DNA from 4 places in the Streptomyces sp. NPDC091387 genome. Region 1 is predicted to be linked to each of the others. Evidence: riboswitches for the same ligand, from Rfam matches in the RefSeq annotation. Region 1 holds a riboswitch; each other region holds the start of a gene.
What was found. A riboswitch is a leader RNA that binds a small molecule or an ion and turns the genes downstream of it on or off. The one in region 1 is predicted to bind thiamine pyrophosphate.
Positions count from the first base shown of each region.

Region 2: it holds a riboswitch for thiamine pyrophosphate, as region 1 does, so the genes downstream of both, ACIQM0_RS35575 (thiamine ABC transporter substrate binding subunit) here and ACIQM0_RS18690 (cytosine permease) in region 1, are expected to answer to the same signal.
Region 3: it holds a riboswitch for thiamine pyrophosphate, as region 1 does, so the genes downstream of both, thiC (phosphomethylpyrimidine synthase ThiC) here and ACIQM0_RS18690 (cytosine permease) in region 1, are expected to answer to the same signal.
Region 4: it holds a riboswitch for thiamine pyrophosphate, as region 1 does, so the genes downstream of both, thiO (glycine oxidase ThiO) here and ACIQM0_RS18690 (cytosine permease) in region 1, are expected to answer to the same signal.

Region 1 is NZ_JBIVTZ010000008.1:268,637-275,942, reverse strand. Features, by position in the region: gene ACIQM0_RS18700 (ROK family transcriptional regulator) at 1-67, shown strand, start outside; gene ACIQM0_RS18695 (formylglycine-generating enzyme family protein) at 64-1,023, shown strand; TPP riboswitch at 1,089-1,182, shown strand; partial or broken gene ACIQM0_RS18690 (cytosine permease) at 1,173-1,859, shown strand; gene ACIQM0_RS18685 (hypothetical protein) at 1,924-2,049, opposite strand; gene ACIQM0_RS18680 (TMEM175 family protein) at 2,144-2,797, opposite strand; gene ACIQM0_RS18675 (Ohr family peroxiredoxin) at 3,138-4,664, shown strand; gene ACIQM0_RS18670 (IclR family transcriptional regulator) at 4,741-5,562, shown strand; gene ACIQM0_RS18665 (CaiB/BaiF CoA transferase family protein) at 5,559-6,806, shown strand; gene ACIQM0_RS18660 (cyclase family protein) at 6,879-7,306, shown strand, end outside.
Region 2 is NZ_JBIVTZ010000026.1:16,396-23,701, reverse strand. Features, by position in the region: gene ACIQM0_RS35580 (ABC transporter permease) at 1-444, opposite strand, end outside; gene ACIQM0_RS35575 (thiamine ABC transporter substrate binding subunit) at 531-1,634, opposite strand; TPP riboswitch at 1,717-1,833, opposite strand; gene rlmN (23S rRNA (adenine(2503)-C(2))-methyltransferase RlmN) at 1,875-2,981, opposite strand; gene ACIQM0_RS35565 (hypothetical protein) at 3,054-3,194, opposite strand; gene ACIQM0_RS35560 (hypothetical protein) at 3,406-3,933, shown strand; gene ACIQM0_RS35555 (phosphatidate cytidylyltransferase) at 4,005-5,090, opposite strand; gene frr (ribosome recycling factor) at 5,090-5,647, opposite strand; gene pyrH (UMP kinase) at 5,816-6,592, opposite strand; gene tsf (translation elongation factor Ts) at 6,751-7,306, opposite strand, start outside.
Region 3 is NZ_JBIVTZ010000016.1:61,212-68,517, reverse strand. Features, by position in the region: gene ACIQM0_RS29745 (cupin domain-containing protein) at 1-122, shown strand, start outside; gene ACIQM0_RS29740 (DUF5326 family protein) at 261-476, shown strand; gene ACIQM0_RS29735 (IclR family transcriptional regulator) at 706-1,476, shown strand; gene ACIQM0_RS29730 (SsgA family sporulation/cell division regulator) at 1,578-2,015, shown strand; gene ACIQM0_RS29725 (YibE/F family protein) at 2,096-3,436, opposite strand; TPP riboswitch at 3,504-3,637, shown strand; gene thiC (phosphomethylpyrimidine synthase ThiC) at 3,630-5,444, shown strand; gene ACIQM0_RS29715 (hypothetical protein) at 5,511-6,335, opposite strand; gene ACIQM0_RS29710 (metallophosphoesterase) at 6,518-7,306, opposite strand, start outside.
Region 4 is NZ_JBIVTZ010000003.1:148,859-156,164, reverse strand. Features, by position in the region: gene ACIQM0_RS07565 (peptide-N4-asparagine amidase) at 1-857, opposite strand, end outside; gene ACIQM0_RS07560 (NAD(P)/FAD-dependent oxidoreductase) at 976-2,160, opposite strand; TPP riboswitch at 2,351-2,463, shown strand; gene thiO (glycine oxidase ThiO) at 2,461-3,639, shown strand; gene thiS (sulfur carrier protein ThiS) at 3,636-3,854, shown strand; gene ACIQM0_RS07545 (thiazole synthase) at 3,857-4,651, shown strand; gene pknB (Stk1 family PASTA domain-containing Ser/Thr kinase) at 4,774-6,693, shown strand; gene ACIQM0_RS07535 (deoxyribonuclease IV) at 6,700-7,306, shown strand, end outside.

The DNA.
Region 1 (7,306 bases):
CCAGGACCTGGCGGAACTGCTCGACCGGCCGGCACCCGGCGCGCCCGACAGGGAGGCCGCACGGTGAACGCCTGCTGCGGGCCCGCCCGCGAGAGTGCGCCGACGGCGACCGCCGCTCCCCCGGCGGAGTTCGCCGTGCCCGTACGCGGCACGGCAGAGCTCCTGCGCGGCATGGTCGCCGTACCGGGCGGACCGTTCCTGATGGGCGGCGAGGACGAGGACGCGTTCCCGGACGACGGCGAGGGGCCGGTACGTGAGGTCACGACCGGGCCGTTCCACATCGACGCGGCCTGCGTCAGCAACGCCCGGTTCGCCGTCTTCACCAAGGCCACCGGCTACCGCACCGAGGCCGAACTCCTGGGCTGGTCCTACGTGTTCGGCTCCTTCGTACCCCCGGCCGCCCGCCGTGCCGTACTGCCCGGAACGGTACCCGGCGCCCCCTGGTGGCGCGCGGTGACCGGAGCGCACTGGCGGGCTCCCGAGGGACCGGGCACCTCGATCGGCGACCGCCGGGACCACCCGGTGGTCCACATGTCGTGGAACGACGCGACGGCCTACGCCCGATGGGCCGGCAAGCGGCTGCCCACCGAGGCCGAGTGGGAGAAGGCGGCCCGCGGCGGACTCGTCCGGGCGCGGTTCCCCTGGGGCGACGACCTCACCCCGAACGGCCGGCACCGCTGCAACATCTGGCAGGGCGACTTCCCGGTACGCAACACGCGCGAGGACGGCCACGCGGGCACCGCACCCGTCAAGGCGTACGCCCCCAACGGCTTCGGCCTGTACAACGCCTCGGGCAACGTCTGGGAATGGTGCGCCGACCGCTTCAGCGCCGACTGGCACCGCGCCGACCGCCCCGAGACCCGTACCGATCCCGCCGGACCGCCGCACGGCGAGAACCGGGTACTGCGCGGCGGCTCGTATCTCTGCCACCGCTCCTACTGCAACCGCTACCGGATCGCCGCCCGCACCTCCAACACCCCCGACAGCACGACGGGCCACGGCGGCTTCCGCTGCGCCCTCTAGGTCATGCCCTCGGCATCGACCCCCGCAACGCGTCGCGATCCGCACACCCAGCTATCCTGACCGCCGCACCGGACACGGGGTGCCCCGCAGAGGGCTGAGAACACACCCGTCGAACCTGAACCAGTTAGCACTGGCGGAGGGATGTCTTCATGTCATTGCCGTATACCCAGGATTCGCGGCCCGCGTTCGACGGGCGGATGCCCAGCGCCCCCGGCGATCTGCGCGTCGAGGCGCACGGGATAGCCCCGGTTCCCGAGGACCGACGCTACGGCGGGCCCGGCCGGCTGTTCACCGTCTGGTTCGCCCCGAACCTGACCATGACCGGCGTCTTCACCGGTACCGTCGGCATCGCGCTGGGCCTGGACTTCGCCACGGCGCTCACCGCCGTCGTGCTCGGCACGCTCGTGGGCGCCGCGCCCACCGCGTATCTGGGGACCTGGGGCAGCCAGACCGGTGCCGGGCAACTCCCGCTCGCGCGGCTGGCGTTCGGTCGGGGCGTCGTACTGCCGGGCGCGCTCCAGTGGCTGTCTTCCATCGCCTGGGACGCGCTGATCGGCCTGTTCGGCGGGGAGGCGCTGGCCCAGTTGTGCGGCTGGCCGTTCTGGCTGGGGGTGCTGGTCATGATGGCCGCCCAGGGCGCGCTCGGCGTACTGGGGTACGAGGTGATCCACCGGCTCCAGACCGTGATGACCTTCGTCCTCGCGGCCGCCTTCGCGGTCGCCTTCGCCGCGGCGGTGCCGTTCATGAGCACCGGCCTGTACGTGGGCCCGGTGGCGAAGGCGCTGCACGGGGCGGACCTCGCCTACGGGGTGGCGTTCCTCACCGCCCTGGCTGTCTACGCCCCGCTGCGGCTGCGCCGACGCGGGTGACGGTCCCCGGCAGCTCGTGGGCCGCGCGGGGTCATGCCTTCTTGGTCGCCGTCTCGCCGTGGATGTAACGGCGGCCGCGGAGCAGCGAGACGACCGCGGCCACCAGGCACGCTGCGACGGCGAAGTCGGAGGCACCTCGGCCGCGTAGGGGTGCCAAGCTGTTCCCGGCCCCTGATGACGGCCAGTCCGAATGCTCCGGTGAGGCGGCCGTTCGCCCGCTTGAGGACACGGGACGCGCGCCCCGGAAGCGGTCAGGGGCGGTTTCGGATCGCTGGTACACCGTGGCGGTGGCGGCCGAGGATGTAGTGGGCGGGGATCAGCGTGAGCCAGAACAACATGGCTGCTTCCGTGCTGACGTAGGCCAACGGAATGGAGAGGCAGAAGATCAGCACTCTGGAGCCGAGCTGCGCGGTGAAGGAGCGGCGGCCCGTGGCGGCGGATGATGCTGCGGGCGACGGGCGCGCCTGGCGTTGCGTGATCAGCAGCAGGATCGCGTGCACCGCGTGGGTCGCGGCCACCGCACCCGCGTACAGGGCGACCGCTTCGGGTTGAGAGGCGTACTCGGCCAGGAGCCCGGTGGGAAAGGGGAGCAGGGCGACCAGGCCGAGGCCGAGAAAGATCAGGCGGGTGACCACGACCGTCTCGGCGGGCAGCGTGGTGAGGATGCGGCGGTGGTCACGCCAGAATCCGGCGATGAGGGTGAAGCTGAGGGCGAAGGCGCCGACGTCGGGAAGCGCGTCGCTCAGGGCTCTGTGGAATGCGGCATCTCCCAGGTCCGTGGGGATCGCCACGTTGATGACGAGCAGTGTCATCGCGATGGCGTAGATGCCGTCGGACAGAAAGATCAAGCGTGCCATGCCCGGGTCGTCGTCGTGGGGGCACGCCTCTGCCACTGGCTCCGTCATATCGACGACAGTAGGGCGTTCCGCCCTGACTGCGATGCATTGAGCATGACTTGGGCGGCTCCGTCCCTGGACGACAGATGAATGCCGGACACCGGCCTTTCCCGGGACGCGGATCGCGGGTGGGCCACACCTCGGCGCCCGCGGTTTCCGCCTTCCCGCAGCCGACACCAAGGCCGCGAGCGAGAAACGGCCGAAATTGATCGAAAGCCAATAACGCAAGTTACCCGTAGGTACTCATTGACTCGGCCATCTGAGGGTTCTTATTGTTCCGTTCAATCGAACGGCGTACCTGTGAACGGAACGGTCTCGGTCGCCACCCCTCGTTCGGGAGGGAGTAATAGTGACAAGATCTGACGTCAGTACCCTTCTGTCCCCCTTCGCGCTTGGTCAAGTCCACTTACGCAACCGGGTGTTCGTTCCCGGGCACACGACGAATTTCGGCCACGCCGACCACCCCACCGAGCGTCATGCCGCGTACCACGGCGAACGGGCTCGCGGGGGTGTCGGGCTCATCATCACCGAGGGCATCCGGGTCCACCCGACCAGCGCCGGCCGCCACATCGGTCTCGGCAGCTTCGACGACTCCTCCATTCCGCACCACGTGGGCATCGCCGAGTCCGTACAGGTCCACGGCACGCGGATGTACGCCCAGCTGCTCCACACCGGCCGCCAGGCCGCCGGGGACGCCACCCGCACCGCCGCCTGGTCGCCGGACCTGCCGATGGGTATCCGCATCGGCGCGGACGAGTTCCTCCCCGGCGGGCTCACGCCCCCCGACATGGCCGAGATCGTCGGCCGGCTGCGGCGGGAATTCCCGCTGCTGTACGTCCACGTGAGCCACGCCGCCCATCACGGCAGCTACTCGCTGGGCACGCAGATGGCGGACATGAGCTTCCGGCACGCCCGATTCCGGCACCACGCGGCCCTGTTCAAGGCGGCGTTCCCCGATCTCCCGGTGCTGGCGGTCTGCCGTCTGGACAGCCTTCCGGAGGCGGCCGACCTCGTCGCGGCGGGAGAGGCGGACCTCGTCGGGCCGGCCCGCCCGCACATCGCCGAGCTGGACGGCTTCGACGACGTCGTCGTGGCGGCCGGCGCCCGTTCCGGGGAGCGCGAACTGCCCTACAGGCCGCCCGTGTTCGACATCCTGGAGACGGTCGCCGGACTCGGGGACCCGGACTCACCGCTCCGCGGTACGGTCCTCGTCCGCGACGACCAGGGCACCTGGGCGGCCTCCTCCGTCGCCGAGAGCCTCGCCCGCGAGGGGGCCAGGGTGCACGTGCTGTCGCCCACCGCGTCCTTCGCCTCGAGGATCACCACGTACTCCAGGCTCGCGCTGACCAGCCGGATGGGCGAACTGGGAATCAGGTCGCACCTCGTGCGGGACGTGGCGGCGGTGCGTGCCGACACCGTCGCCCTGCGTGACACGCTCTGCGGCCACACCGAGGAACTCACCGGCGTCACGGCCGTCGTGGACGTGTCCGGCGGGCGCGCCGGGCGGGCACGCTCCCGTACCGGTTCGCCGGACGTGGCCCTGACCCGGCCGGCCGGGCGCGCCGAGGGCGACACCGGCACCGACCCGGAGGAACTGTTCGCCGCGGGGTACGCGGCCTGCTTCGGCGGCGCGTTGGGCGTGGTCGAACGCCGTCGGCGCGTCACCGCCGGACCGGTCACCGACACCGCGTCCGGCACCCTCGGCACCGTCGCGGCGGGGGCGTACGCGATCGCGGTCCGGCTGACCGTCACGGCGCCCGAGTGCCCGCAGAAGACGTTGGAGGAGCTGGTGGCCCTCACCCACACCATCGGCCCCTACTCCAAAGCCGTTCGAGGCGATATCGAGGTCATCACGGAGGTCGCCGGCGGTTCCTGACACCGCCGGGCCCTCCACCCGCCGTGACCACCCACGCCGGCCCCGCAGACGGGGCGGCCGACCGACCGAGGATCCCATGACCGTCATCGATGACACCGAAGAGCACAACAGCCGCAGCCGTTCCGGGATCGCCCGAGCGCTCGCGGTGATCGACGCCGTGGCACGTGCCCCGCACGCACAGGGTGTCTCGGTGATCGCACGGGAGACAGAGCTTCCGAAGGCGGTGGCCCACCGCATCCTGCGCGAACTCGTGGCGGGGAACTTCCTCGCCTTCGAGGAGGACACCAAGGCCTACCGGCTGGGCCCCGGCGCCCTCACCATCGGGCTCGCCGCGATGCGTGAACTCGACATCGCCACCGTCGCCCACCGCCATCTGGTGGCCCTGTCAGAGCGCACCGGCCAGACCACGACCCTCTCGCTGCGCCAGGGCTGGTCCCGGGTGTACGTCGACCAGGTCCTCTCCCGCCAGGAGATCCGGATGTCGGTGGCACTGGGCACCAGCCATCCCCTGCACGCCGGTTCGTCCTCGAAGGCCATCCTCGCCGCGCTCCCCGACTCCGAGGTGGAGGACTACATCGACCACCACCGTCTGGACAGCGTCACCGACGCCACCATCACCTCCGCCGCGACGCTGCGCGAGGAGATCGCGGTCATCCGCGCCACGGGCTACGCGGTGAGCGTGGGGGAACGGCAGGTGGAGGCCGCCAGCGTCGCCGCCGCCCTGCACGGGCCGATCGGCCAGGTCGTCGGCTCGGTCTCGGTGTGCGGGACGAAGGCCATGTTCAGCGAGGCCAGCAGCAGTCAGCTCGGCGAATGGGTCACCTCGGCCGCCGACAACATCTCCGCCGACCTCGGCTCCGTACGGGACACCGCCGGGGAACGAAAGGACGCACCATGACGACTTCGGCAGAGGCCGGCCCCGCGCGGGAGGCCCCGGACTCCAGACACGGCCCCCTGCGGGGCATCCGTGTCATCGACGCCTCCACCATCCTGGCCGGGCCGCTCTGTGCCCAGCTGCTCGGCGACTTCGGCGCCGACGTGATCAAGATCGAGCACCCCGTCGCCGGGGACGGGATGCGCGGTCACGGCGAGTCCAAGAACGGCATACCGCTGTGGTGGAAGGAGATATCGCGCAACAAGCGCACGGTCGGCCTCAGCCTCTCCGACCCGGACGGGGCCGCCCTCTTCCGCCTTCTGGTGGCGGACGCCGACGTCGTCGTGGAGAACTTCCGGCCCGGCACCCTGGAGCGCTGGGGCCTCGGCCCCGAGGTCCTGCACGGGATCAACCCGGGTCTGGTGCTCGTCCGCGTCACCGGCTTCGGGCAGACCGGCCCCTACGCCTCCCGGGCCGGGTTCGGCACCCTCGCCGAGGCGATGAGCGGGTTCGCCCATCTGACCGGCGAACCCGACGGCCCGCCCACGCTCCCGGCGTTCGGCCTCGCCGACACCATCTGCGGGATCGCCGCCTCGTCCGCCGTCACCATGGCCCTCTACCACCGGGAACGGGACCCTGACCACCGCGGCCAGGTCATCGACATGAACCTGATCGAGCCCATCATGGCCGCCGTCGGGCCGTCCCCGACGGTCTACGACCAGCTCGGCGTCGTGGCGCGACGGCACGGCAACCGCTCCACCAACAACGCCCCGCGCAACACCTACCGCACCAGCGACGGCCACTGGGTAGCAATCTCCACCAGCGCCCAGCGGATCGCCGAACGCGTCCTGGAACTCGTCGGCCATCCGGAGGTCGTCCGGGAGGAGTGGTTCGCCACCGGGGGCGGCCGGGCCGCCCACGCCGATCTGCTCGACGGCCTCGTCGGCGGCTGGATCGCCGAACGCACCCGGGAGAACGTCATCGCCGAGTTCACCGCGGCCGGCGCCGCGGTGGCACCCGTCTACGACGCGCGGGACCTCGTCGAGGACCCCCACATCCGGGCCACCGAGATGCTCACCACCGTGGAGGACGAGGACTTCGGCCCGCTCCTCATGCACAACGTCATGTGGCGGATGTCCGGCACCCCGGGAGCGATCCGCTTCACCGGACGCGCGCACGGCGCCGACACCGAACACGTACTCACCGGGGAACTGGGCGTCGGCCCCGAGGAACTGACGGACCTGCGGGAACGCAAGGTCGTCTCCTGACCGGGGCCGCGGCCACGGCCCCGCCGGGCCGAAGCAGCACTCAGCACCACAGAGACAGAGAGGGGACGCACCATGAACAAGACTGCATCGATCATCCAGCCGGCGCCCATCGGAAGGCGGGATCCGCTCCTGGCAGCGGTACGCGAGGGAGTACGCGTCCTCGACCTCGGCCGCCGGCTCCACATCGGTATGCCCCAGTCGCCCAACCACCCCGCCTACTGGCACACCCTGCCGCGCCGCCACGGTGACCGGGTGCGCGCGGACGGCGGTTCGGCCGCCAACGACATGCTCGTCATGGGCACCCATGTCGGCACCCACATCGACGCCCTCGCCCATGTCTCCCACAACGGGAAGCTGTACGGCGGAGCCGACGCCCGGACCGCCGGGATCGGCGGCGTCTACCCCGACCACGGGGTGCACACCATCGCCCCGATGGTGCGCCGGGGCGTCCTGCTCGATGTGCCCGCGGCGCTCGGCACCGAGGTCTGCGAGCCCGGCCA
Region 2 (7,306 bases), on a different contig from region 1:
CCACAGTCCGCCGACGGTGCGCACGACGACCGCGTAGTTGAAGAAGACATGGGCCAGCAGGATCGCCCACACCGTGGTGTCGAGCCGTACCCCCCACAGCCCGTCGAGGAAGCCGCCGCGCCCCAGCAACGCGAGGAACGCGGTGCCCACGACGACGGTCGGCAGGACGAACGGCACCGTGACGATCGCCCGCAGCAGTTGCTTGCCCGGGAAGTCGAACCGGGCGAACACATAGGCGCCCGGCAGTGCGATCAGCAGGGTCAGCGCGGTCGAGGCGAGCGCCTGCCAGAGGGTGAACCAGAGGACGTCCAGGATGTCCGGCCGGCTCAGCACCTCACCGAACCGGCCGAACTGCCAGACGCCGTCGGCCTTGAGCCCCCGCCCGACGATCGCCGCGACGGGGTAGGCGAAGAACACCGCGAAGAAGGCGACGGGCACGGCCATCAGGCCGAGCCGCACCGCGCTCCCGCGCCGTGACCGGGTCCGTGCGGCCTTCCCGCGCGCGCCCGGTCCGCGTACGGGAGTCCTCGCTACTTCACTACGAGCGAGGACCATGACTGGACCCACTGCTCACGGTTCTTGGCGATGGTGTCCGGGGCGACGGTCGCCGGCTTGTCCGCGGTGGCCCCGAACTCCGTGAAGAGCTCCGGCACCTTCGCGCCCTTGTTGACCGGGCTGACGAACATGTTGAGCGGCATGTCCTCCTGGAACTTCTTTCCGATCAGGAAGTCCAGCAGGGCCTTGCCGCCCGCCTCGTTCTTCGCGCCGTCGAGCAGACCGGCGAACTCGATCTGCCGGAAGCACGTCCCGGTGGCGACCCCGGTCGGGGCCGACTCGGGCTGCGGGTCCGCGTACAGCACCTCGACGGGCGGGCTGGAGGCGTAACTGACGACGAGGGGCCGGTCGGCCTTGGCCTTCCTGCCGCCCGCGGAGCCGGAGAACTCCTCGTTGTACGCCTGCTCCCAGCCGTCGACGACCTTGACGCCGTTGTTCTTCAGCTTCTTCCAGTAGTCCTGGTAGCCGTCCTCGCCGTAGGTGGCGACGGTGCCGAGGAGGAAGCCGAGACCGGGCGAGGACGTCGCGGCGTTCTCGGTGACGAGGAGGTTCTTGTACGCGGGCTTCGCCAGGTCGTCGAAGGACTTCGGCGGCGCGAGCTTCTTGTCGGCGAAGTACTTCTTGTCGTAGTTGACGCAGATGTCGCCGGTGTCGACCGGGGTGACCCGGTGCTTCGCGGCATCCAGCTGGACGTCGGACGCGACCTGATCGAGGCCCTCGGCCGCGTACGGCGTGAAGAGGCCGTTGTCGAGGGCGCGCGACAGCAGGGTGTTGTCGACGCCGAAGAACACGTCACCGCGCGGCGATCCCTTGGTCAGGATCTCCTGGTTGAGCGCGGCGCCCGCGTCCCCGCTCTTCAGCACCTTGACCGTGTAACCGGTCTCCCGGGTGAACTCCTTCAGCACGCCCTTGGACGCGTTGAAGGAGTCGTGGCTGACGAGGGTGACGGTCTTGGAGCCGGCGCCCTTGGTGCCGGCGGAGCCGGACGACGAGTCGTCGGAGCTGCCGCAGCCCGCGAGCGCGGTGGCCCCGATCGCGGCGGCGACGGCCGACACCGCGATCTTCTTGGTGGTGCTCATGTGATTCCTCCTGGGGGTGACCAGGAAGAGACGCGGCCCTGCCCGCGCCGGATCGGAACCGGAAGCGGGCAGGGCGCAACAGCTTGAGTAAGGTCCGAACTTCCTACCCGGAATGACCCGGGCGAGGTTCAGAGGGTCTGCGGCCAACCTGTCCTTGGTGCCGCACTCTCAGCGCTGTGGCGCTCCCCTGTCGGAATATGAAGTTGAATTCACGCCCAGGCTACACGGCCGGTTTCGGCCTCAGCGCTCGGATGCCGCCAGCTGCCCGCAGGCGCCGTCGATCTCCTGGCCCCGGGTGTCCCGGACGGTCACCGGCACCCCGTGGGCGGCGATGGCCTCGACGAACGCCTTCTCGTCCTCGGGCCGCGAGGCGGTCCACTTCGAGCCGGGCGTCGGGTTCAGCGGGATCAGGTTGACGTGCACCCGCTTGCCCTTGAGGAGCCGGCCCAGCCGGTCCCCCCGCCAGGCCTGGTCGTTGATGTCACGGATCAGCGCGTACTCGATGGAGATACGGCGACCGGACTTCTCCGCGTACTCCCAGGCCGCGTCCAGCACCTCGCGCACCTTCCACCGGGTGTTCACCGGTACGAGGGTGTCGCGCAGCTCGTCGTCCGGGGCGTGCAGCGAGACGGCGAGACGGCACTTGAAGCCCTCGTCGGCGAAGCGCAGCATCGCCGGCACCAGGCCGACGGTCGAGACGGTGATCCCGCGCTGCGACAGCCCCAGCCCGTCGGGCTCGGGGTCGGTCAGCCGGCGGATGGACCCGACCACCCGCTTGTAGTTGGCGAGCGGCTCGCCCATGCCCATGAAGACGATGTTGGAGAGCCGCGCCGGGCCCCCCGGTACCTCACCGTCGCGCAGGGCCCGCATGCCGTCCACGATCTGGTGGACGATCTCCGCGGTGGAGAGGTTGCGGTCGAGACCGGCCTGCCCGGTGGCGCAGAACGGGCAGTTCATCCCGCATCCCGCCTGGGAGGAGATGCACATCGTGACGCGCTCGGGGTAGCGCATCAGGACGGACTCGACCAGTGTCCCGTCGTGCAGCTTCCACAGCGTCTTGCGGGTGGTGTCGTCGTCGCAGCTGATGTGCCGGACCACGGACATCAGGTCCGGGAACAGCGCCTCGGCGAGCTTGTCGCGCGACGCGGCCGGAATGTTGTTCCACTCCGACGGGTCGTGCGCGTACCGCGCGAAGTAGTGCTGCGAGAGCTGCTGGGCGCGGAAGGGCTTCTCGCCGGTCGCGGCGACGGCTTCCTTGCGCTCGGCGGGCGTGAGGTCGGCGAGGTGCCGCGGCGGCTTCTTGGCTCCGCGGGGCGCGACGAAAGTGAGTTCTCCGGGCTTAGGCATGGTTCATCCAGTGTCGCAGACACGCCGGGGTGCGATCGGTCATCGTGCTGCCCGGCCCGCTGAGGGTACGGATCACTCCGCGACGAGGGCCCGGATCGCCTGGTCCGACCAGTGGCCGACGGCTTCGCGCGAGGAGGCGATGCAGGCCGCCACCGTGTCCACGTCCCGAGCACCCGCATCGAGCAGGCCCGCGTACGCCCTGGAGGGAGGCACCGGGGTCACTTCGCTCCACAGCTCCGGGCTCGATCGAACGCGCGCCGGCCATGATGTTCCTTCCCTGCTTGCCTCCGTTCCTCCAGCGTCCCAGACACACGGCAGTGGCCCCGCCCCACGCCATTGGGGGCGACGCAGCACCCCTGAGCCGGGCCGGACGGGGTACCCGGAGTGACAGGACAGCCCGCCGACCCAGCAGGAGGTATCAGCCGTGCACACCGTGAAGCACTGGTTCAGCCACAGCCTGGCCGCACAAGCCCTGGTGCTCTTCGTACTGGGGCTGGGCCTCGCAGCCGTGTGGCGCCGGGACGGTCATCCGGCGTTATGGGCGGTCCAGAGTCTTGTCTACACCGCGGTGGTCATCGGGTTCGTGGCGTACCAACGCCGCAGGACCAGCCGTGCGACCGGCGCGCGGCCCGACACGCTCGTCGACCTCGGCCGCAGGATCCGGCACCGCGAGGTGCCGGAGGATCCCGAGGAGCGGGCGGTCATGAGCCGGCTGGTCGAGGACCAGCTCGGGAAGTTGGAGCGGGGCAGCCGGTGGCTGCCCTACTGGCTGGGCTTCATGGGCCTGACCGCGGTGGGCATGCTGGTCCTCGGGGTCACCACCGGCTCACCGGCCCTCCCCGTGGTCTTCAGCGTGGGCGTGATCGTGTTCAGCTGCTGGCTCGTGTGGATACGCAAGCGGGCGATCGAGCGGTATCAGCACATGCGCTCGGCCCTGCGGGAACGCGGCTGACATCACCGGACACGAGTGGGGCCCACCGTCCATGGACGGTGGGCCCCACTCGTGGTGACGCGTACGGACGCTCAGCCGGAGCCGACGAACAGGACCATCAGCAGCCAGACCACCGGGGCGGTCGGCAGCAGGGAGTCCAGCCGGTCCATGATGCCGCCGTGGCCGGGAAGCAGCGTGCCCATGTCCTTGATCCCGAGGTCCCGCTTGATCATGGACTCGCCCAGGTCACCGAGGGTGGCGCTGGCGGCGACCGCGAGGCCGAGCAGCAGGCCCTGCCACCAGGCGCCGTCGTCGATCAGGAACTCCATGCACAGCGCACCGGCCACCATCGCGAAGGCCACCGCTCCGAAGAGGCCCTCGCGGGTCTTCCCGGGGCTGATCCGCGGCGCGAGCTTGTGCTTGCCGAACCGCCAGCCGACGGCGTACGCGCCGGTGTCGCTGACCACGGTCAGCAGCAGGAAGGTCAGCACTCGCTGCGGCCCGTCCCCCGCGGTCAGGAGCATGGCGACGAAGGTGGCCAGGAACGGTACGTAGAACGCGGCGAAGACGCCGGCCGTGACGTCCTTGAGGTAGCCCTCCGGCGGCTGGGTCATCCGCCAGACGAGTACCGCGAGGGCGGTCAGGGCCATGGCGGCCCAGGCGCCCTCGGCGCCCCGTGCGTAACCGGCCACGACCATCGCCGCGCCACCGACCGCGAGGGGAACGAGCGGCGCCTTGATGCCCTTGCGCTCATCCAGCCGGGAGGTGAGCTCCCAGAGGCCCACGACGACGGCGACCACGATCACACCGACGAAGACGGCCTTGACGATGAAGAGCGAGGCGACGACGACGGCACCCAGCCCGACGCCGACCCCTATGGCGGCTCCGAGATCACGGCCCGCACGTTTCTTCTGCGGGGGTGGCGGCGCGGTGGACATGGGCTCCTGCGGCTTCTCGTCGCGGAACAGGGGGCCGCCGCTCAGGCGTGCGGCCCCCTGGTCCCGGTCATCACGGTCGTCAGCGTCTCTACCTGCGTCGGGAACGTCCGGCACGATGGGCATGGGCCGAGTCTGCTGGGCGTTATGCACATCGTATGCAGGACCCGCCGGAGCGGCCCGCATCTCGGGAGCGGCACCGTGGCCGACGCCCTGCGGGGCGCCCCAGGAAGAGTCGTTCATCAGACTTCGAGCAGCTCGGCTTCCTTGTGCTTCAGCAGCTCGTCCACCTGCGCGACGTACTTCGCGGTGGTGTCGTCGAGCTCCTTCTCGGCGCGACGTACCTCGTCCTCGCCGGACTCCTTGTCCTTGACCAGCTTGTCGAGGATCTCCTTGGCCTTGCGGCGGACCGCGCGGATCGAGATCTTGGAGTCCTCGGCCTTGGTCTTCGCGACCTTGATGTAGTCGCGACGGCGCTCTTCGGTGAGGTCGGGGAAGTTCACCCGGATGATATTGCCGTCGTTGCTCGGGTTGACCCCGAGGTCGGAGTCGCGGATGGCCTGCTCGATGTTGCGCAGCGCCGTCTTGTCGAACGGCGTCACGACGGCCATGCGGGGCTCGGGCACCGAGAACGAGGCCAGCTGGTTGATCGGGGTCAGCGCGCCGTAGTAGTCGGCGACGATCTTGTTGAACATCGCCGGGTGCGCACGGCCGGTGCGGATCGCGGCGAAGTCCTCTTTCGCGACCACGACGGCCTTCTCCATCTTCTCCTCGGCCTCGAGGAGGGTTTCTTCGATCACCACGTGCTCCTGCGTGTCTTGAGTGGGCCCGGCGTGCTCGGGCCCGGCGGGTCCTGCGTCGCGTCCTCACCTGCACGGTGTCCGACCGGCAGGCCGTTGTCCATCCTTCGGGCCCCTACCGCGGGCCCCGGGAACTCACCGGGTCTCCCCGGTTCGGTCCCCCGGTTCTCAGGCCCGGGTGCCCCGGTCACTCACGAGCGAACCGATCTTCTCACCCTTGACGGCGCGGGCGATATTGCCCGCCGTCGTCAGTTCGAAGACGAGGATCGGCAGCTGGTTGTCACGGCAGAGCGTGATGGCGGTGGCGTCGGCGACCTTGAGGTCGCGGGCGAGCACCTCGCTGTACTCCAGCGCGTCGAACTTCACCGCTCCGGGGTTGGTCTTCGGGTCGGAGTCGTAGACCCCGTCCACACCGTTCTTGCCCATCAGCAGCGCCTCGGCGTCGATCTCCAGGGCGCGCTGGGCCGCGGTGGTGTCGGTGGAGAAGTACGGCATGCCCATACCGGCGCCGAAGATGACGACGCGGCCCTTCTCCAGGTGCCGTACGGCGCGCAGCGGGATGTACGGCTCCGCGACCTGGCCCATGGTGATGGCGGTCTGGACGCGGGAGTCGATGCCCTCCTTCTCCAGGAAGTCCTGGAGCGCGAGGCAGTTCATGACGGTGCCGAGCATGCCCATGTAGTCGGACCGGGCCCGGTCCATGCCGCGCTGCTGGAGCTCGGCGCCGCGGAAGAAGTTGCCGCCGCCGATGACGATCGCGATTTCCGCGCCGTCCCGGACGACCGCCGCGATCTCGCGTGCGATGGCGTGTACGACGTCGGGATCGACGCCGAGACCCCCGCCACCGGCGAACGCCTCTCCGGACAGCTTCAGCATGAAGCGTCCGGCCACCTTGCCGTCGTCGCGCCTGTGGTCACCTGTTGCGGCGTCCGCGCCCTTGTTCATGGAGATTCTCCTCGTGCACATACGAAGAAGGCCATTGCCGGTGGGTCCTATGTCCCTCAGCGGCAATGGCCTCCTCGTCAGATCTGCGGTCGTACGGCGGTGTGCGGCCGTCGACTGCACCAGACCCTATCGGGGTCCACCGTTTTTCGCGGACGGACTCAGATGCCGACCTTGATGCGCGAGAAGCGCTTCAGGCTGACACCGGCCTCGTCCAGGACCTTCTGGACGGACTTCTTGTTGTCCAGCGCATACGGCTGGCCGAGGAGGGTGGCCTCCTTGAAGAAGCCGTTGACGCGACCCTCGACGATCTTCGGGAGCGCGGCCTCGGGCTTGCCCTCGGCGCGCGTGGTCTCCTCGGCGACACGACGCTCGGTCTCGACGATCTCGGCCGGGACGTCCTCGCGGGAGAGGTACTTCGGCGCGAAGGCGGCGATGTGCTGGGCAAGGCCCTTCGCCAGCTCTGCGTCGGCCTTGTCGAGCTCGACCAGGACACCGATCTGCGGCGGCAGGTCGGGCATGGTGCGGTGCATGTACACGGAGACGTAGGCGCCGGTGAACTGCTCGAAGCGGTCCAGGACGATCTTCTCACCGAGGTTGGCGTTGGCCTCGTCGACGTACGCCTGAACCGTCTTGCCGGCCTCGATCTCGGAGGAGAGCAGCGCGGCCAGGTCGGCCGGGGAGGTGGCGGCGACGTGCGCGGCCAGCGCGTTGGCG
Region 3 (7,306 bases), on a different contig from region 1:
TGGAAACCACCCAGGTGGGCAGAGGAAGTGTCGTGTATGTACCTGCCGGCACGGCCCACAAGTTCCACCACATCACCGAGGACCTGCGGGTGATGGTGGTCTTCTCGCCGCCCGAGGGCTGAGGGGGTCCGGGAGGCGGAGCCGTCTCTCGGGGATCCCTAGGGGTTCGATCAGGGGAGTTCAAGGGCTGCGAGGCCCCCGCCGACCACCCCCGCACCTCTAGCATCGGAGCAGGAACTCACAGAGACGAGGTATGGACGATGGCCGTGCGGGAGATATTCGCGGGAATGCCCTGGTGGGTGAAGTGGATCGCGGTGCCCGTCATCGCCATCGTCGTGTTCGGCGGCCTGATCGCCAGCGTGGTCGGCTTCGTCGTCTGGCTGCTCTTCAAGGTCCTGATCTTCGTGGTCCTGGTCGGCGGGATCGTATTCCTCGTGCGGAAGTTCATGTCGTCCTCCTCGGGCGGTGGCTGGTAGCCGCGCGACCGGGAGGCCGTTAGCCCAGCTGAGCTAAGCGGAAGACGAAACGACACCCCCTTCGGGCGCTGCCGATACAGTGAAATTCGCTGTCGCCGCCTGGGAGAGCACCGCCAGTCACCACCTGACCAGTGGTGGGCACGCCTTCCGGAGTCAGGCCCGCGGCAGACATGTGGGGGCGGCCTCCACAGGCGGGCTGACCGCCCGTCACCATGCCTGGGGGTGACCGTTGACCACGGCATCGAGTACCGCTGTGCCGACGTTGATCGGATCGGTGCAGCGGGCGCTGAAGCTGCTGGAGGCCGTGGGCGCCCATCGCGACGGGGCTCCGGCCAAACAGCTCGCGCGGGAGGCGGGGCTCCCGCTGCCCACCGCCTACCACCTGCTGCGCACCCTCACCCATGAGGGATATCTGCGCCGGGAGAACGGCGTCTTCCTCTTCGGTGCCGCCGCCGAGCGGCTGGTGAACGACGGCGCCCTGCAGAACCGTCGCAGCCGGATGACCCAGTCGCTGGGCCGCTGGCGGGACATCATCGGAGCCCCGGTGTACTGCGCCGTCTACCGCGACGGCGAGATCGAACTCGTCGCGGTCGCCGACACCCCGGCAGCGCCCGCGGTGGAGGAATGGGCTGCCTTCCAGGAGACCGGGCACGCCCACGCGATCGGCCAGTGCCTGCTGAGCCAGCTCGACGAGAAGGCCCGCGAGGACCACCTGGACCGGTATCCGGTGCGCCCGCTGACCCGCTACTCCGTGCGCGACCGCCCGGCGCTGGTTGAACGGCTGAGGTCGCTGGAGCGAGCGGAACCTGTCGTCGAGCGACAGGAGTACGCCCTCGGGACGGTCTGCGCGGCCATCCCGATCACGGCCGGTTTCACGGCGGCGGCGATGGCCATTTCGATACCTCTCGACCAGGAAGAACGGTTGCTCCCCGCAGTCGAACGACTACGTGGCGAAGTGGCCAGCCTCTTGCGTTCGTTCGTGTTCTCTATCAGTATCTGAAAAATCACTCCTTGTGATCTGCTATCGCGTGCACCACGATGGCGTCAATAGGGCCACGGGGGATCATTCCTGGCCAGATTCATCTACTGCGGGGTTGAACGATGCGCGAGTCGGTTCAAGCTGAGGTCATGATGAGCTTCCTCGTCTCCGAGGAGCTCTCTTTCCGGATCCCGGTGGAGCTCCGGTACGAAGTGTGCGATCCGTACGCGATCCGGATGACCTTCCATCTGCCCGGCGACGCCCCCGTCACCTGGGCATTCGGCCGTGAGCTGCTGCTCGACGGCCTCAACAGCCCCAGTGGCGACGGCGACGTACATATCGGGCCGACCGAGCCCGAAGGGCTGTGCGATGTCCACATCCGGCTCCAGGTGGGGGCGGACCGCGCCCTGTTCAGGGCAGGTACGGCACCACTTGTGGCCTTTCTCGACAGGACGGACAAGCTCGTCCCCCTCGGGCAGGAGTGCACGCTGGGTGATTTCGAGGGCAATCTCGAAGAGGCGTTGGGGCGAATTCTGGCCGAGGAACAGAACGCCGGCTGACGGGGATCGTGCTTCCAGACCCGGGTGTCGGTCGAACATCACACCTGCCGAACGGGTGAATCACTTTCCGTGACCGACTGTTAGGACCTCGCCCGTCGGCGGCGTCCTCCGCCACTCCGTACGGGTGCCGAAGCCCCGGCTTCCGCGCCGACCCCCGTACGGTCCGTGGAGACGACCAGTGCCGCGAGCGCGGTGGTCACCGGCACCGAGGCGACCAGCCCGATCGAGCCGACCAGTGTGCGCACGATCTCCTCCGCCACCAGCTCGCTGTTGGCCACCGTGCCCATGCTGCTCTGGGCGATCGAGAACAGCAGCAGCAGTGGAAGCGCGGCGCCCGCATAGGCGAGCACCAGGGTGTTGACCACGGACGCGATGTGGTCCCGTCCGATCCTGATCCCTGCCCGGTAGAGCTGCTTCGCGTTCATCGTGGGGTCCGCCTGGTGGAGTTCCCAGACCGCCGACGTCTGGGTGACCGTCACGTCGTCGAGCACTCCCAGCGAACCGATGATGACGCCGGCCAGAAGCAGACCGCTCATGTCGATGTGCGGATACAGGCCGTGGATGAGGCCGGTGCTGTCGTCGGTGTTCCCGCTCAGGCTCGCCCAGCCGATGAAGAGCGAGCCGAGGAGCCCGATCAGCAGCAGTGAGATCAGGGTGCCGATGACGGCGACCGAGGTGCGGGCGGTCAGCCCGTGGCAGATGTAGAGGGCGATCAGCATGATGGCACTGGCCCCGACGACCGCCACGAGCAGCGGATTCGAGCCCTGCAGGACGGCCGGGAGGATGAACAGGGTCAGCACGGCGAACGACAGGGCGAGCGCCACCAGTGCCATGACCCCGCGCAGTCGGCCCACGACGACCACCGCCACGGCGAAGATTCCCGCCAGCAGCGCCATCGGGAACTTCCGGTTCACATCCGTCACGGAGTACTGGAGGTCATGGGGCGCGTCGGGGGCGTACGCGACCACGACCCCCTGCCCCTCCCGCAGCTGTCGGGGTGCGTCGGGCTGGACCACCTCGATGAAGGTGCGCCCCTTGTCCTCGCCGCTCGTGACCTCGACCGTGGCCTTCTCGCAGAGTCCGGCCCCGTCGCCACCGGTGGCCGGGTCTCCCGTCGACGGCGTGGTCTCGCCGCTGGTGGGCAGTTGGGCCGCGTTCACGTCCTTGCAGTCGACCCTGTCGATGTTCACCACCCTGGCCTGCTGGGTCTGCCGGTCGAACCCGACACCGGTGCGCTCGTGCGCCGGCGCACCACCGGGCCAGAGCACCAGCAGACCGACAGCGACCGCGGCCGCGAACGGGATCAGCACGGCGGCGATCACCTTGCGCAGGTGCTTGGACACGGGGGCGGCGGGGCCGTGGCTGTGCGAGTGGGTGTGCTGATGGCCCGGCTGTTCGGGAACGGTACGAGGGGCTGTCACCGGCCGATCATCGCAAGAACAGGGCCCTCTGTTCAGCACACCCGCGAGGGCGTTAGCGTGGTGGCACCTTTGCACACGCGGGAGCTCGGAGCACCGGGCTGAGAGGGCGCTGATCTCCGTACGTCCGTACGGGACACGCTGCGCCGACCGCCGAACCTGTTACCGGGTAATGCCGGCGTAGGGAGTAGGTCTCATGACCACAGCGGACGCACGCACGCCTGCCTCCAATCAGAGCGACGAGGCCGGGAAGTCCATCGGCTGGCACAAGGGATACGTCCAGGGCGCGCGCCCGGACCTCCGGGTGCCGGTCCGTCAGGTGCACCTCACCAACGGCAAGGACGTGGCGCTGTACGACACGTCGGGGCCGTACACCGATCCCGCCATCGACACCGATGTCCGCCGCGGACTCGCACCTCTGCGGGAGAACTGGATCATCGCCCGGGGCGACACCGAGGAGTACGCCGGCCGGGCCGCGCGGCCCGAGGACGACGGGTTCAAGCACACCTCACCGCGGACGGGGTCTCCCCTGCCCGAGCGAAGCCGGGAGCTCGGGGAAGGACTGCGCAATCTGGACGCCGTCTTCCCCGGCCGTCCGCGCCGGCCGCGGCGCAGCCGGGACGGGCGCCCGGTGACCCAGCTCGGGTACGCCCGGCGGGGCGAGATCACCCCGGAGATGGAGTACGTGGCGATCCGGGAGAACGTCGAGCCCGAGGTGGTGCGCGAGGAGATCGCCGCGGGCCGGGCCGTGCTGCCGGCCAACGTCAACCACCCGGAGATCGAGCCGATGATCATCGGCAAGCGGTTCCTGGTGAAGGTGAACGCCAACATCGGCAACTCCGCGGTGACGTCCTCCATCGAGGAGGAGGTGGACAAGATGACCTGGGCGACCAAGTGGGGCGCCGACACGGTCATGGACCTTTCCACCGGCCGCAACATCCACACCACCCGTGAGTGGGTTCTGCGTAACTCCCCGGTGCCGATCGGCACCGTGCCCCTCTACCAGGCCCTCGAAAAGGTGGACGGCAGGGCGGAGGAGCTGACCTGGGAGATGTACAAGGACACCGTCATCGAGCAGGCCGAGCAGGGCGTCGACTACATGACGGTCCACGCCGGCGTGCGCCTGCCGTACGTTCCGCTGACGGCCCGCCGCAAGACCGGCATCGTCTCCCGGGGCGGCTCGATCATGGCCGCGTGGTGCCTCGCGCACCACAAGGAGTCGTTCCTGTACGAGCACTTCGAGGAGCTCTGCGAGATCCTCGCCTCGTACGACGTGACGTACTCGCTGGGCGACGGGCTGCGCCCCGGATCGATCGCGGACGCCAACGACGGGGCGCAGTTCGCCGAACTGCGCACGCTCGGCGAACTGAACACGGTGGCCAAGCGGTTCGGCGTCCAGACGATGATCGAGGGCCCGGGGCACGTCCCGATGCACAAGATCAAGGAGAACATCGACCTCCAGCAGGAGCTCTGCGAGGAGGCGCCGTTCTACACGCTCGGCCCGCTGACCACCGATGTCGCGCCGGCGTACGACCACATCACCTCGGGCATCGGGGCCGCGATGATCGCCTGGTGGGGAACGGCGATGCTCTGTTACGTGACGCCCAAGGAGCACCTCGGCCTGCCCAACCGGGACGATGTGAAGACCGGGGTCATCACCTACCGGATCGCGGCCCATGCGGCGGACCTCGCCAAGGGGCACCCGGGGGCGCAGGAGTGGGACGACGCGCTGTCGGACGCCCGGTTCGAGTTCCGGTGGGAGGACCAGTTCAACCTGGCGCTCGATCCGGACACGGCACGGGAGTTCCACGACGAGACGCTGCCGGCCGAGCCGGCGAAGACGGCGCACTTCTGCTCGATGTGCGGTCCGAAGTTCTGCTCGATGAAGATCTCGCACGACATCCGGCGTGAGCACGGCGGTTCGCAGTCGGAGATCGAGGCGGGTATGGCGGAGAAGTCCAAGGAGTTCGCGGCCGCGGGCAACCGGGTCTACCTGCCGGTCGCGGACTGAGGCACGGCGCGTCGTACCGGCGGGCGCGCGCCGGCCGGTACGACGCGCCGGCGTCCCCCGGACCCGTCAGTCCATCTCGTGTTCGGGGCCACCGAAGTCGGGACTGGAGAAGTCCGGGCTGGTGAAGGTCGGCCGGGGCGCGGCCGCCGGGCCGTCGTCCGGGCTGGAGAAGTCCGGCCTGCTGTAGCCGATCTTCGGTATGCGGTTGGCCGAGGGGTACGGGGTACGGGCGGCGGGGGCGGCGCCGGGGTCGGCGAGCGCGTCGCGCAGGAACGGCAGGATGCCCCGTTCCAGCAGTGCGTGCCGCCAGGCCTCCCGGGCGCGGGCCACGTCCTCCGGCAGTTCCTCGCCGGGGTCGTCGGCGGCCAGGGAGGTGGAGCCGTTCCGCAGGGCGGTGATGAGGAGGCCGATGGCGGCGATCAGGATGGCGGCCGCGGTGAGCGCCGCGAAGAACCAGCCCGCGCCGACCATGGTCCCCGCGAAGGACGGTGGCGGGCTCAGCATCTTCAGGACGTAGCCGACCAGCAGGAAGATCACCGCGGCCGTGCCGGCGAGCACCGGGGCCAGCACCGTGACGACGGCTCCTATGCCGGCGCCCAACTGGCTGGGATCGCCGGCTCCGGTTCCCCGGGCGGCGTCCTGGTCGGTGCCGGCGGCCGTGGCGCGCAGCTCCTCGCGGGCCTTCACGTAGTGCTCGTACTCGGTGGCCGCTGTGGCGGTGATGAGGGCGGTGGCGGCCATCGCCATGGTGCGCAGCTGGACCGGGTTGAGCTGTTCGCCGACTGCGGCCAGATCTGGTCGTTCATGGGCGTGACGCAGCGCGTCGTCGAGGATCCGCTCGTACTCGGGGCGGTCCTCGGTCAGCAGGTGCGGAGCGCTGTTCATGTGCATCCCCCGATGCTCCGTAGGGCCTGTATGCCCGATTCGACCGGGCAGTTGGGCGGAAACGGAGGAGAGCCTGCTACTGGTACGCCGATGGTAGAGCGCCCACGGCACAGGGTGACAGGGGGTTTCCGGAAATAGGCCCAGCGGTTGGCATGGTCAGGTCGTTCATGCGTCTTCCCCGAAGGCCGTCAGTCATGCAGGGGGAGTTGGACGACCAGTAGCTTTCCGGCCATGGTCACTCCGCCGTCCATGGCGATGGCGAGCCCGTCCGCGTACACGTGGGGGCCGTCGATCAGCGGGGTCGCGCTGTCCTCGCCGTCCTCGGAGCCGACCTCGCCGAGCAGGTACGGAATGGGGCTGTGGCCATGGACGACACGTCGGCCGCCGTAGGCCGCCATCAGCTGCTGGACGGCCTGCGGGCCCGACTCGTCGCGGAAGGCGAAGCGCTTGGTGAGCTTGCGGAAGAGGTCCCAGCACTCATCGGCGTCGTTCCGCGTCAGAATGGCGTGCACCGTGTCGTTGACGTCCTCGATGGTGGTTCCGTAGTCGAGGTAGGCCGTCGTGTCCGAGTGCATCAGCAGATGCCCGTCCTCCTCGACGACCGCGTCGAGCCGGGACATCCACTGGAGGTGGACGTCCTGGAGCCGCTCCATGTCGGTCTTCTGGCCGCCGTTGAGCAGCCAGGCGGCCTGGAAGGTGGCGGTGCCCGCGCCGGAGTTCACCGGGGTGTCGCCGAACCGCTTGGCGCCGAGGAGCAGCAGCTCGTGGTTGCCCATGAGGGCCTTGCAGTAGCCGCCCGCGGCCGCGGCCTCCGCGGACAGCCGCATCACGAGGTCGATGACGCCGATGCCGTCGGGGCCCCGGTCGGTGAAGTCGCCGAGGAACCAGATCCGCGCGTTGCCCGCGGACCAGTTGCCTTCGGCGTCGATCAGGCACTGTTCGGCGAGGGCGGCGTGGAGCTCGTCCAGATATCCGTG
Region 4 (7,306 bases), on a different contig from region 1:
AGGCCCGCGGGCCGCCCGTCCACCGTGACCTGCACCTCGCGGTAGGGGCCGCCGCCGCAGAGGTAGTCGGGGGCGGTCGCCGCCAGGTCATCGGGGACCGCGTCGAACCACTGCTCGTCGCAGCCGCCGCCGCGGGCGTAGACCTCCAGGCGCGCGTCGGTCAGATTGCGCGGGAAGGTGACGTCGGTGCTGGTGGAGCCGCCCTTGGCGACACTCATCCAGGGCGCGCTGTCGGAGCCGGTGTCACCGAGGGGGACGACGCGGTCGGCCGTGGCGGCGGCCGGGTGGCGCTTGTCGGCCCGGTAGTACGTGATCTTCAGCTTGATCCCGTACACGCCGGTGTACGTCTCGTTGACAACGTTGCCGAGTTCGAGCTGGAGCTTCTGCGGGTCCTTGAGGAGCGGCGCGAAGTCGGTGATGTCCTTGGCGACGTGCCAGCTGATGCCGTCGTCGTCGGGCTCGGCGGTGCTGGTGCGGAAGACCTCCGCGCCGCCGATGAAGACGGCGGCGAGGCGGTCGTACTGGCGCCCCTTCACGCTGCCCGACCAGTCGAGGACGACCTTGTTCCACGGGCCCTCGCACTTCTTGGGCGGGGTGAGCGTGGTCGCGTACGGGGGCCCGCCGAGCGTGTTGCCGAAGTCGTGGTCGACGGCCGTCACCGAGCAGTGCTCGGTATCCGGACGGGAGACCGGCGGAGTCGCGTCGGCCGGGTCCTGGTAGGCGACGGCCGGGTTGGAACCGGGCGCGGGGACGGTGTCCGCCCGGGCCGGGGCGGCGAGGGCGCCTCCGACGAGGGCGGCCGACGCCGAGGCCATGGAGATTCCACGCAGCGCGCGGGACCATCTGTGCCGAAACATGCGCATCCTTCGAAGAGTATGAAAAATGATCACTTCAAAAGATGCACAGTGCACCAATCTCCGCCCTCCCCCAAGAGCCTGTCCACATATCGGATATCAACATCCGTTGTGCGTACCGTTACTGACGGGCCGCCGACTTCAGCGGTACGGACGCGTCAGCGGCCCGCTCCGGATCGAGCCGCGTCCCGGCCTCGATGAGCCTGCGCCCCTGGATCAGGTCGCGCGGGCGGCCGACGGCGAGCACGGCGACCAGGACGTCGTCGCGCAGCCAGCACACCGACCAGGCGGGACCGGCCGGATCGCCGCGCCACAGCAGGGTGTCCGCCCCGTCGTGGTGACCCGCGTACTGGACGAACCGGCCGAACTGCTCGGACCAGAAATACGGCACGGGGTCATAGGCGGGCGGCTCCGCCCCGCCCCCGCCGGCCGCGCCGATGATCTGGGCGGCCGCGGTCCGTGGCCCCTGCAGGGCGTTGTCCCAGTGGTGGACCAGCAGACGCGCCCCGTAGCGCGCGGAGGGGAACGAGGCGCAGTCGCCGACGGCGTACACATCGGGCAGCGAGGTGCGCAGCGCCGCGTCGGCGGTCACCGACCCGTCGGGCCCGAGCCCGATGCCGGAGCCGGCCAGCCAGCCGGTGGCGGGCCGTGCGCCGATCCCGACGACGACCGCGTCGGCCGGGAGCGTGCGGCCGTCCGCCAGGACCACGCTGCCGGGCTCGACGCGGGCCACCCGCGCCCCGGTGAGGAGTCCGGCGCCGCTCTCCGCGTACCAGGCGGCCATCGGGGCGGCGACCTCCGCGGGCAGGGCGCCCGCGAGGGGGCGGTCCGCGGCCTCGACGACGGTGACCTCGCAGCCCGCGGCGCGGGCCGCGGTGGCGAACTCGGCACCGATCCAGCCCGCGCCGACGACCACGACGGTGTGCCGCGCCTCCAGGACGGGCCGCAGCCGCGCCGCGTCGTCCAGGGTGCGCAGCAGATGGACGCCCGGCACACCCTGCGAACCGGGCAGCACGACGGGTTCGGCGCCGGTGGCGATGACCAGGACGTCGTAGGGGACGGGCCCCGCGGAGGTGTCCAGCTCATGGTCGCCGGCGCGCAGGCCGGTGACCTCGCAGCCCAGCCGCAACGCGACGCCCAGTGCCTCGAAGTCGATGTCGAAGGCGGATTCCTCGGCCTTGCCGAGCAGCACCGCCTTGGACAGCGGTGGGCGGTCGTAGGGCTGATGGGGTTCGGCGCCGATCAGGGTGACGGCGCCGGTGAAGCCCTGCTCCCGCAGGGCCACCGCCGTCTGCACGCCCGCCATGCCCGCGCCGACGACGACCACCCGCCGCCCCGCCCGCTCCGACTGCCGCTCCGGCCGCTCTGCCCGCTGCTGCTCGTTCACCCGTCCACCTTAATCAACTGACGGTCCGTCAGGAAAGTGGTCCGCCGTCCTGCTCGCACCCACCGCCCTCCCGGGCCCCTCCTCGGGACGGGGTCTAGGGTGGCCCACGTAGAACACTCGCGGGAGCCCGGACGCACCGGGCTGAGAGGGAGGCTGGACGGCCTCCGACCGTACGAACCTGATCCGGGTCATGCCGGCGAAGGGAGGGGCTGGATGCCCATGCGCACCCACCGCGCCAGCGGGTCCGACGTCCTCGTCATCGGGGGCGGCATCATCGGCCTGGTGACCGCCTGGCGGTCCGCGCAGCGCGGTCTGGCCACCGCGGTCGTCGATCCCGACCCCGGCGGCGGGGCCGCCCGGGTCGCGGCCGGGATGCTGGCCGCCGTCACCGAACTGCACTACGGCGAAGAGATGCTGCTGGGCCTCAACCTCGCCTCCGCCGCGCGCTATCCGGCGTTCGCGGCCGAGCTGGAGGCGGCGAGCGGACAGGACATCGGCTACCGCGCCTGCGGCACCCTGGCCGTCGCGCTGGACACCGACGACCGTGCCCATCTGCGGGAGCTGCACGAGTTGCAGCGCCGGTCCGGGCTGGAGTCCGAGTGGCTCACCGGCCGTGAGTGCCGGCGCCTGGAGCCGATGCTCGCGCCGGGCGTACGCGGCGGACTCCGGGTCGACGGCGACCACCAGGTCGACCCGCGCAGGCTGGCCGCCGCGCTGCTGACGGCGTGCGAGCGGGCCGGGGTCGTCTTCCACCGCCACCGGGCCGAACGGCTCTCGGTGGCGCGGGACCGGGCCACCGGGGCCGTGCTGGCCGACGGTTCGGAGCCGGCCGCCGATCAGGTGGTGCTCGCCGCTGGCAGCCTCAGCGGCCGGCTCGCGGGGGTGCCCGAGCACGTCCTGCCGCCCGTCCGCCCGGTCAAGGGCCAGGTGCTGCGGCTGACCGTACCCACCGCGTACGCCCCCTTCCTCAGCCGTACCGTGCGGGCCGTGGTCCGGGGCAGTCACGTCTACCTCGTGCCGCGCGAGAACGGCGAGCTGGTGATCGGCGCCACCAGCGAGGAGATGGGCTGGGACACCACCGTCACGGCGGGCGGGGTGTACGAGCTGCTGCGCGACGCCCACGAGCTGGTGCCCGGCATCACCGAGCTGCCGCTCACCGAGACCCTGGCCGGTCTGCGCCCCGCCTCCCCCGACAACGCCCCGCTGCTCGGCCGCACCGCGCTGCCCGGCCTCCACCTCGCCACCGGCCACCACCGCAACGGGGTGCTGCTCACTCCGGTCACCGGCGACGCCATGGCGCGGCTGCTGGCCGGCGGCGAGCTGCCCGAGGTGGCCCGCCCCTTCTCCCCCGGCCGTTTCGCGGCCGCCACCCCCGTCCGACAGGAGCAGCCCGCATGACCGCGCCCGTCCCCCTCTCCGTGTCCGTGAACGGCGAGACCGTCGCCGTCGCCGCGGGCACCACCCTGGACGCCCTCGTCGCGACCCTGACCGAGGCGCCCTCGGGTGTCGCGGCCGCGCTGAACGAGACCGTCGTGCCGCGCGGCCAGTGGTCCGCCGCGGCGCTCGCCGACGGCGACCGGGTCGAGGTCCTGACCGCGGTCCAGGGAGGCTGACCGTGTCCGACGACCTGTTCACCCTCGGGGACACCGTCCTCGGCTCCCGGCTGATCATGGGAACGGGCGGGGCGCCCAGCCTCGATGTGCTGGAGCGCTCGCTGATCGCCTCCGGCACCGAGCTGACCACCGTCGCGATGCGCCGCCTCGACCCGACGGTGCGGGGCTCCGTGCTCTCCGTACTGGAGCGGCTCTCCATCCGCGTCCTGCCGAACACCGCGGGCTGCTTCACGGCGGGCGAGGCCGTGCTCACCGCCCGGCTGGCCCGCGAGGCGCTCGGCACCGACTGGGTCAAGCTGGAGGTGGTGGCCGACGAGCGGACCCTGCTGCCCGACCCGATCGAGCTGCTGGACGCCGCGGAGATCCTGGTGGACGACGGTTTCACCGTGCTGCCGTACACCAATGACGATCCGGTGCTGGCCCGCCGGCTCCAGGACGTGGGGTGCGCGGCGGTCATGCCGCTCGGCTCCCCCATCGGCTCGGGGCTGGGCATCCGCAATCCGCACAACTTCCAGCTGATCGTCGAGCAGGCCCGGGTCCCGGTGATCCTGGACGCGGGCGCCGGGACGGCCTCGGACGCGGCGCTCGCCATGGAGCTGGGGTGCGCGGCTGTGATGCTCGCCTCAGCGGTGACCCGGGCCCGGGAACCCGAGCTGATGGCCGCCGCGATGCGTCACGCGGTGGAGGGCGGGCGGCTGGCGCACCGCGCGGGACGGATACCGCGCCGGCACTTCGCCGAGGCGTCGTCGCCGGTGGCGGGGCGTGCGGCGCTGGACCCGGAACGCCCGGCGTTCTGACGCCGGACACCGCGGCTCCGGGAGCGGTGGACAGCGTGTTCCTGTCACGGCTCGGCTGCGGTACCGGCCCGGAACCGTCCCGGCCCGTCAGTCGTGTCCGCGCCGGCTCGTAGACTCGCTGCGTGGATACGACCCTCCAGGACCCTCTCGTCGGGCAGCTGCTCGACGGCCGCTACCGCGTCGATGCCCTCATCGCCGTGGGCGGCATGGCCACGGTCTACCGGGCCATGGACACCCGGCTCGACCGAGTGCTCGCCCTCAAGGTGATGCACCCGGCGCTCGCGACCGACGCCTCGTTCGTCGAGCGCTTCATCCGCGAGGCCAAGTCGGTGGCGGGGCTCGCGCACCCCAATGTGGTCGGGGTCTTCGACCAGGGGGCCCAGGGGCAGTACGTGTACCTGGCGATGGAGTACGTCGCGGGCTGCACGCTGCGCGACGTGCTGCGCGAGCGCGGCGCACTGCAGCCGCGGGCCGCGCTGGACATCCTGGAGCCGGTGCTCGCCGCGCTCGGCGCCGCGCACCGGGCGGGCTTCGTACACCGTGACATGAAGCCGGAGAACGTACTCATAGGCGACGACGGCCGGGTCAAGGTCGCCGATTTCGGCCTGGTACGGGCCGTGGGCACGGTCACCAACACCACCGGGTCCGTCCTGGGCACCGTCTCCTACCTCGCCCCCGAGCAGATCGAGCGCGGCACCGCGGACACCCGCGCCGATGTGTACGCGTGCGGGGTGGTGCTGTACGAGATGCTCACCGGCGCCAAGCCGCACACCGGCGACTCCCCCGCCCAGGTCATCTACCAGCATCTGAACGAGGACGTCCCGGCTCCCTCCGCCCTCGTCCCCGGGCTCGCGCCCGAGCTCGACGAGCTGGTCGCGAGCGCCGCCGCGCGTGACCCCGAGGTCCGGCCGTTCGACGCGGTGGCCCTGCTCGCCGAGTCCCGCCGGGCCCGCGCCGGCCTCAGCGACGCCCAGCTGGACGCCGTGCCGCCGCAGGCCCTGGCCGAGGTGCGCGACGCCGCGGAGGACCGCACGAGCGTGATCCCGCGGGTGCTGCCGCCCGGCCAGGGAACCGCCCACCACACCAGTCGGCTGGAGACGCCCCCGCCGCTGCCGCCGGAGCCGCCGGTCCGGCGGACCGGGCCCCTCGGCGGGCCGCGGCGCGGCATCGTCGCGGCGGTCGTCGCCGTGCTGCTGGTCCTGGGGATCGGCGGCGGCGTCTGGTACATCAACTCCGGACAGTTCACCCACGTCCCCTCGGTGCTCGGCCAGAGCGAACAGGCGGCCAAGGGCCGGCTGTCGGACGCCGGCCTCGAAGTGAAGGGCGTCGAGCGCGCCTACAGCGACACCGTCGGCCGCGGCAAGGTGATCGGCAGCGACCCGAAGTCGGCCGCCAGGATCCGGGGCAACGGCTCGGTGACACTCGTCGTCTCGCGCGGGCCCGAGATCGTGAAGGTGCCCGACGTCGAGGGCGTCGCGCTGGCCGAGGCCAAGCGGAAGCTGGCGAAGGCGGGCCTGGTGCCCGGCATGACCACCAAGGAGTTCAGCGAGGACGCGGAGGCCGGTGAGGTGGTGCGGACGGACCCCGAGGCGGGCACCGAGCGCCACGCGGACAGCGCGATCGCGATCGTCGTGTCCAAGGGCAGCCCGGTCGACGTCCCCGATGTCACCGGACTCTCCGTCGAGGACGCCACCGACGCGCTGGACGAGGAGGGGCTGAAGGCCAAGGTGCTGCCCGGCCGGGTGAACTCCTCCGAAGACGCGGGCGACATCGCCGAGCAGTCACCGGCCGAGGGCCGGGAGGCCGCCGAGGGCGACACCGTCACCCTGACGGTCTCCAAGGGGCCGCAGATGATCGACGTCCCGGACGTCACCGGCAAGGACGTCGACGACGCCCGGAGCGAGCTGGAGGACGCGGGCTTCGAGGTCGAGGTCGACCGCCCGTTCCTCGGCATCAGCGACACGGTCGCGAGCCAGTCCGTCGACGGCGGCGACCGGGCCCCCGAGGGCAGCACCATCACCATCAAGACCAAGAGGCTCTAGATCCGTATGCGCAACCCTGTAGGCGGCCATGTACCGGTGGCCGGCGGCCTCGCCAGAACCGGCCTCCCGTACGCCCGCGAGATGGGCGCGGAGGCCGTCCAGGTCTTCGTCGCCAATCCGCGCGGCTGGGCGACCTCGCCGGGCGACCCGGCGCAGGACGAGCAGTTCCGCGCCGAGTGCGCCGCCGAGTCCGTACCGGCGTACGTCCACGCCCCGTACCTGATCAACTTCGGCTCGCACACCGCGGCGACCGTCGAGAAGTCGGTGACCTCGCTGCGCCACTCCCTGCGCCGCGCCCGCGAGATCGGCGCCCTGGGCGTCGTGGTCCACACCGGCTCCGCGACCAACGGCCGGCCCCGCGAGGAGGCGCTGGCCCAGGTGCGCACCCATATGCGGCCGCTGCTGGACGAGCTGACGCACGACGACGACCCGTTCCTGCTGCTGGAGTCGACCGCCGGCCAGGGGTTCTCGCTCTGCTCGCGGACCTGGGACTTCGGCCCGTACTTCGACGCGCTCGACGCCCATCCGAAGCTCGGGATCTGCCTCGACACGTGCCACATCTTCGCGGCGGGGCACGATCTGGCCGGTCCCGGCGGTATGAAGGAGACGCTGG